Lentisphaera araneosa HTCC2155: one gene and its partner. The protein of the gene in region 1 interacts with the protein of each later gene in a pairwise test. Links are inferred from orthologs where the notes say so. Each region holds a gene or a part of one and is shown in the gene's direction. Other genes may lie near its edges.

Evidence for each region. The genes of interacting proteins can lie anywhere in the genome.
Region 2: the proteins of ndk (region 1) and LNTAR_RS08220 interact in binary tests that used the Escherichia coli proteins (3 or more experiments, as listed by UniProt). The link is inferred for Lentisphaera araneosa HTCC2155 from one-to-one orthologs.

What each region holds. Positions count from the first base shown.
Region 1 is NZ_ABCK01000032.1:27,550-30,861, forward strand. The notes cover bases 295-3,256. They hold ndk (nucleoside-diphosphate kinase), read left to right. Parts: upstream 295-1,513; coding sequence 1,514-1,999; downstream 2,000-3,256. Other genes in these bases: folK (2-amino-4-hydroxy-6-hydroxymethyldihydropteridine diphosphokinase), read right to left, coding at 295-347; LNTAR_RS21495 (esterase/lipase family protein), read left to right, coding at 513-1,382; LNTAR_RS28315 (tetraacyldisaccharide 4'-kinase), read left to right, coding at 2,031-2,609; LNTAR_RS28320 (tetraacyldisaccharide 4'-kinase), read left to right, coding at 2,681-3,196; LNTAR_RS21510 (RsmB/NOP family class I SAM-dependent RNA methyltransferase), read left to right, coding at 3,218-3,256. Also shown: more of folK, read right to left, coding at 1-294; more of LNTAR_RS21510, read left to right, coding at 3,257-3,312. UniProt on the Escherichia coli protein: Major role in the synthesis of nucleoside triphosphates other than ATP. The ATP gamma phosphate is transferred to the NDP beta phosphate via a ping-pong mechanism, using a phosphorylated active-site intermediate.
Region 2 is NZ_ABCK01000006.1:290,554-293,865, forward strand. What follows is about bases 281-3,242. They hold LNTAR_RS08220 (uracil-DNA glycosylase), read left to right. Parts: upstream 281-1,394; coding sequence 1,395-2,090; downstream 2,091-3,242. Other genes in these bases: LNTAR_RS25405 (DUF2760 domain-containing protein), read left to right, coding at 281-779; LNTAR_RS08215 (site-2 protease family protein), read left to right, coding at 833-1,423; LNTAR_RS26570 (VF530 family protein), read left to right, coding at 2,124-2,435; LNTAR_RS08230 (voltage-gated chloride channel family protein), read right to left, coding at 2,443-3,242. Also shown: LNTAR_RS08205 (adenylate kinase family protein), read left to right, coding at 1-183; more of LNTAR_RS25405, read left to right, coding at 186-280; more of LNTAR_RS08230, read right to left, coding at 3,243-3,312. UniProt on the Escherichia coli protein: Excises uracil residues from the DNA which can arise as a result of misincorporation of dUMP residues by DNA polymerase or due to deamination of cytosine.

The sequences.
Region 1 (3,312 bases):
GGGACAATAAGTTCGGACATATCATAATTTTCATCTTCTATAAGCAAAACATCGAGATCCAAGAAACGTGATTCATTAACTAGGCCTGAGCGCTCTCGTCCTGCTTCTTTTTCGATCTTCAAACAAAGCCGGAGGAGATCTAAAGCTTCTCCACTCCAACAGGCCACTGCTACCGAATTCAAATAAACATCTGAATTTTCGGGGCAGTCCACGGGCTCGCTTTCGAGGATTTGCGCCATTCGCAAATCTTCTAAGCCCTCCTCAGCTAAGCGCTTGAGAGCAAAGTCAAAGTAGCCTTTGCGATCGCCCAAATTTGAGCCCAAAGCTATGGCGACTTTTTTCTTCATTGTGAAAAACCTAAAATAATCATCTTCAAGTATAAACTCAGCTGTTCTTTTAAGCAACTTAATCACCGCCATATCACTTAAATCAATATAGGCCGTCACTATAATTACATAGATCCATAACAATATCGGCTGTACAATAGCTCAATTCTTCAACAAAAGGTTTCTATGATCTCACTCATCCGCTTACGCAGCATTCGTCTCTTCTTGCTCTTCATATTCATCATTAACATGCAGGGACTTGCCGCTGTACCCACGCTCGGAGGCGTCCAGTTCTGGAATGACATCTCTGTTGCAGGAGACTACAAAATTCAAAAAAATGTCATCACGGGACACTGTAGAATTCTAGAAGACAACTACCTGCGACTCCATTGGGGAAGCGAAAAGTTTTGTCGTAAGAAGCTCTCACTTTTAAAACCTCTAAGCAAGCAGAAACAAATCTTCCTCATCCATGGCCTCGGCCGCAGTCATCATTCCATGGCAAAACTCGAAGATAAACTTGTCGCCCAAGGCCACCAAGTCCACAACCTCGAATATTCCAGCATGCTCAACAAGACCGAGACCCTCGCCCTGCGAATAGAAAAGCTTATCAAAGAACACCCAGACAGCCTAAATATCGTCATCACTCATAGCTTTGGAGGCATCTTGTTTCGTCAATTTGAGCCTCAAACCCCCATCCACAAAGCCGCTCTTCTGGCTGCTCCTAATCGTGGTTCGACCATTTGCGACAAGCTCAAAAGTGTTCATCTCAACTTTTTACTTGGACCCGCAGGCTCGCAACTTTACTCCTCGAGCCCATTGATAAAAACTTTACCTGAACCTCATTGTGAATTCATTACAATTGCCGGTGATCGCCCCGCCAAACTCAGTAATTGGCCCCTAGGTGTTTTCTTTGATGAAAATAGCGATGGCATTGTTTGCGAAAGTCGCACAAAACTCAAAAATGCTCAATCACATCACAAAGTTGACGCTAGCCACACCTTTATCATGAATCATAATCAGTCTATCCATATTATCAACAGCTTCATCAAGCCTTAGGCAAATAGTTCCTGAGGAGCTGAACTATGTCATAAATTTAGTGAGGAATGAAGCTTTCCAAACTTGTATTCTAAGTACTCTGTTTAATCTTAGGCGAAATCATTTCTCCACTAAAATTAAGGAATAAAAACATGTACGAAAAATCACTTATCATCATCAAACCTGACGGCGTCCAACGCGGTCTCGTAGGCAACATCATCACTCGTTTCGAGAATGCTGGTCTTAAAATCCACGGAATGAAATTTGTTCAGCCTACGCAAGAAATGGCTCGTGCTCACTACTCAGAACACGTTGATAAAGGTTTTTACCCAACTGTTGAAGAATATATCCTCTCGGGCCCTGTTCTCGTTTTCGCTCTTGGCGGTATTAACTCAGTGAAAAAAATTCGTCTTATGGTTGGCGCAACTGAGCCTGCATCTTCTGCTCCAGGCACAATTCGTGGCGACTTTGCTCACCAATCTTACCCAGCTCCAGGGGAGCCTGATGACAAACCAATCCGCAACCTCATCCACGCTTCTGGCTCTTCTGAAGAAGCTGTTACAGAAGTAAAACTCTGGTTCAATGATGACGAAATCATTGAATATGGAAAAATCACGGACGAACTCCTCGCTTTTTAAGTGATTAAGGACTCGCGAGAGTCCTAAATATATGAGTTTAAGAGATTTTACAGAGAAGGCCGAAAATTATTTACTTTCCATTATTAATGGAAACAAGCTAGGCTTTGGCCCTTCTCTGATAAAATCCAATCTTTTTGTCTTATCAAAAGTCTTTCGCTCCATTGTAAAGAGCCGCCACTTTCTCTACGATAAGCGCATATTTCGCGACCGTACTTTAGGTTGCTTAGTAGTCTCCATAGGCAACCTCACAACAGGTGGTACAGGAAAAACTCCCGTCACCGAAATCTTTGCTCGCACACTTTGTGAAAAAGGTCGTCGCGTCGCCATCTTATCCCGTGGCTACCGCAGTAAGAGCAAACCACTCAAAACAAAAATTCTTGATAAATTTCGCGGCAAAAAAACTGTCAGCCCCCCCAGAATTGTCTCTGAAGGCAAAAATGAAGTTTTGCTCGGCCCGCACATGGCTGGCGATGAACCCTACATGCTCGCCTGCAATGTTCCCGAGGCGATTGTTCTCACTGACCCTGACCGCGTAAAAGTGGTCGCTTTGCCATTCGCAACTACCAAGCCGACCGCTCTAATGGATGATGGCTTTCAGCAATACGTCTAAACCGCGTATCACATTTTACTAATCGATAGTACGAATCCCTTCTCTAATCACTTTCTTCTCCCCCGTGGCCTCTGCGTGAACCCATAAAAAATATGCGCCGAGCACATTTTATCTTTCTAACTAAGGCCAATGGTGGCAATCACCTTCGCCATCTAAAAAAATTCATCCGTAAACATAATACCAAAGCTGAAATTATTGAGTGTACTCACCGCCCCAAATATCTCAAGAGTTTAATCAATCAGAATCAATCTTTGTTAAGTGTACTCAAAGGCAAAAAGATTGCTGCGATCTCCGCAATTGCCGTACCCCAAAGTTTTGAAGACTTCCTTATTGGTTTTGGTGCCGAAATCGTCTATAAAGAACGCTATGCGGATCACCACATGTATTACCAAGACGAAGTTGATACCTTTGTTAAAAACTCTGAGAGTGCAGGAGCCGAATTGATTGTTACCACAGAAAAAGACGCCGTTCGCTTTCCTGAAATTAAAAATTCCTCCATTGACATCACTTACCTACGAGTGGAAATCGATATCCTCAGTGGCGAAGAAAGCTTCAATGAGTGCATCAGTCGTATTTGCTTTTCTTAATTCCACTCGCATCTTGCTCACATGAATAATCCAAAACTCATCCAAGCACGTGCGCGCAGTTACAGCGAAGCTATTGCTCAAATTTTTTATGAAGTCCGCGAGTCTCGCAATCCTTT
Region 2 (3,312 bases), on another replicon or contig:
GCAGATAAATCAATTGTCCTAAATCGCTTGGCTCAGTACCGCGAAAAAACGCAAGTGGTTCTTGAGCACTATGACGACGCAATTATTTCTGAGTTTGATGCGCAAAAAACTCCTCTCGAAGTTTTCCGCAACGTACTCGACGGAACACTCGACGTTCTTAATCAAAGTCCTGCAGAAGCTTAATTATGGGTCTCGCAACGGCATTTAAAGCTTTTTTCTCTATCCTTGGCGATGGAGAGAAAGCGGAACTTTGGGAGAAAGCTTGCGGTGGTAAGCTTATTGAGGATACTCAAGTCAAAGATTTGGAAGGCAAAGTAGGGGCATTAGAGGGCGAGCTCAATTCTGAAAAGAATACCGTGACTCAACTCAAAGATGAACTCAAAGCTGCCAATTCAAAAAATGACCGTAGCGATGCTATTTATACGCTTACACTGCTCCAGCGCGAAGGCCGCCTGATCGATTTCTTGAAAGAAGACATAGGTCCTTATAGCGATGAACAAGTTGGAGCTGCAGTGCGTCAGATCCACGAAGGCTGTGCAAAAGTTTTAGAAAAGAACTTTAAAGTTCAGCCTCTCGTCGACTCTGCGGAAGGCGATGAAGTAGAAGTGCCGAAAGCCTATGACCCAGCTAAGTATAGTCTCAGTGGTCAGGTGAGCGGTGAAGGGCCTTTCAAGGGTTCACTCGTTCATAAAGGTTGGGTCGCTTCTGCACTCTCACTTCCCGAAAGATCAAAAGATACCGACACATCTGTTATTTGCCCTTCTGAGGTAGATGTCTAATGGAGTTCTCCCTGTTCAAGTTGCCGATTAAGGTAAGGAACAGCTTTTTCTTTTTGATTGGCTTTCTTGCCCTTATGTGGGGTAATGGCCCAGATGGAGCCAATTTAATGATTTCTGTTTTGTGGTTTATTACACTTTTTACCGCCATACTCACTCATGAATTAGGCCACGCTCTTTTTGCTCGTTGGTATGGAATGCAGCCACGGATCGAGATTCACGGCATGGGTGGAGTAACCATCTGGCAAAGCATGAAACGCCTCGATTTCCGTCAGCGCTTTGTGATTAGCTTTGCTGGTCCCGGTACGGGTTTGGTGCTCGCCGGTTTATTTTTTGGCCTCTTGCAAATACCTAACTTGCCTGCCTTAGTCCACGCCTTATTAACCATGCACCTTACAGTTTATATCTTCTTAAATCTTATGAACCTACTACCGATTCGTCCTCTCGACGGCGCGGAAGTTCTCAGTACACTCATTGGTTGGAAAAAGGGCAGTGTCAATGAGAAAATTATTGATAAAGTTTCCTTTGTTACGGCAGCTGGTTGTGCTGCTTATGCCTACATCAGTGGCTTCTTGATTCTAGCCGTAATGGCGGGGTATTTGGCTTGGCGTTCTTATAATGCAGCGAACCCCAATGCTCGTCGATAAACTTAGTTCAGATTGGCAAAAGGCCCTTGGGCTTGATAAAAAGTATTTTGCGGAGCTCGCAAAGTTTTTAGATTCCGAACGTGAAAAGTATAGCGTTTACCCCAAGCAAGAAGATTTATTCAAAGCTTTTGATTATTGCGATTTTAAAGATGTGAAAGTTGTCATTTTGGGGCAAGATCCATACCATGGCCCCAATCAGGCAATGGGCCTCTCATTTTCAGTTCCACGTGGTGAAAAGATTCCTCCTTCCCTAAGAAATATTTATAAAGAACTCGATTCCGACCTTGGTATCTCTCCTGCTTTAGATGGTGATTTAAGTCCTTGGGCTCAACAGGGGGTACTCTTACTCAACACCAGTTTGTCAGTTCGTGATGGTGAGCCAGGCTCGCACTCAAAAGGTCATTGGGAAGAATTTTCCGCACAAGTTCTCAAGAGTTTGTCGGAGCAAAGTGAGCATCTAGTCTTTGTTCTTTGGGGCGCTCATGCACAGAGTCACAAAGATTTGCTCGATGCGCAAAAGCATCTCATTATTGAATCGGTTCATCCTTCACCACTTTCTGCAAGCCGTGGCTTTTTTGGATCAAAACCCTTTTCAAAAATCAATAAATATTTAGAGTCGACTAAGCAAGAAGCGATTGATTGGCGCCTCGAGCAGCTATTGTTTTAGTTGTTAAACTTATTTTTATAAAAGGACTAATGTATGGATAATACTGATGAAAATAAGCTCAGTGAAGAAAAAACAGCTGATGGTATAGTACCTGAAAAGTTCAATGAAGTAGAGCTCGATGAGCTCGTCTATGGGGAGAGAAAAAAGAATCCCATGGATGGGGTGACACTCAAAATTATGCTCATCAATCTCGAGGAATACTACGGTTGGGAAGGCCTCGGAGAACGTATCGAAATCCGTTGCTTCAATCACGATCCCTCCATGAAGTCGAGCCTTAAATTCCTTCGCAAAAATGAGTGGGCCCGCAAAAAAGTCGAAAAACTCTACGAGATCACTTTTTTATAAACTTAGATTATTTATTACTATCGTTAAGCGTCTTATCTTGATCGTCTTTGAGGCTGGGGTGTTTGACGTGGTGCAAGATCTGAGAACTATAGATGCTTGAATGTCCTGAGAAGATGTAGGCGACGACACAGGATAAACCCAGGTAGATGCCGATTTGGGCTCCAAAGAGTTCGATGCCCATGAGTGTGCAGGCAATCGGTGTATTTGTTGCACCGGAGAAGACGCCGACAAAACCAATGGCCGCGAGTAGAGCTAGGGGTAAGGGGATGATAAATGAGAGCGCTGAACCTAAAGTGGCGCCGATGAAAAAGAGTGGAGTCACTTCTCCGCCTTTGAAACCAGCTCCGAGAGTGAAAGAAGTGAAGAGCAGTTTTAGGGCAAAGTCATAGGGCATCATTCTTTGAGTGAAGGACTCTTCAATGACAGGAACGCCCAGACCTACGTATTTAGTAAAATCAACTGAAGTTTGACCAAGAGCCCAAAAAGCAAGGGCAAGAACAATGCCACCAATAAAGGGACGTAGGGGTGGGTAGGAGATTTTTTTGGAAAAAAGATCGCTCCAAAAATGGTTGGCTTTGGAGAAAAGCATCGCAGTCCAACCAAAGAGAATGGCCACAAGGAAAGTATAGAAAAGTGTACTTGGACTAAGAGCAAGCGCTTCAGGGTGGAGGTAGTGGGTGTGGGTGACCACAGTAGGGTATTTCCATTGAACACAAACTTGGTCGGCAATAATCGCAGAAAGAAAAGCGGGCAAAATGGCTTGGTACTGCACGCGACCAATGATGTAGACTTCTAAAGCAAAAACGGCCCCTGCTAAAGGGGTGCCAAATACGGCGGAAAAACCCGCTGCGACCCCCGCAATAATGAGGATGCGTCG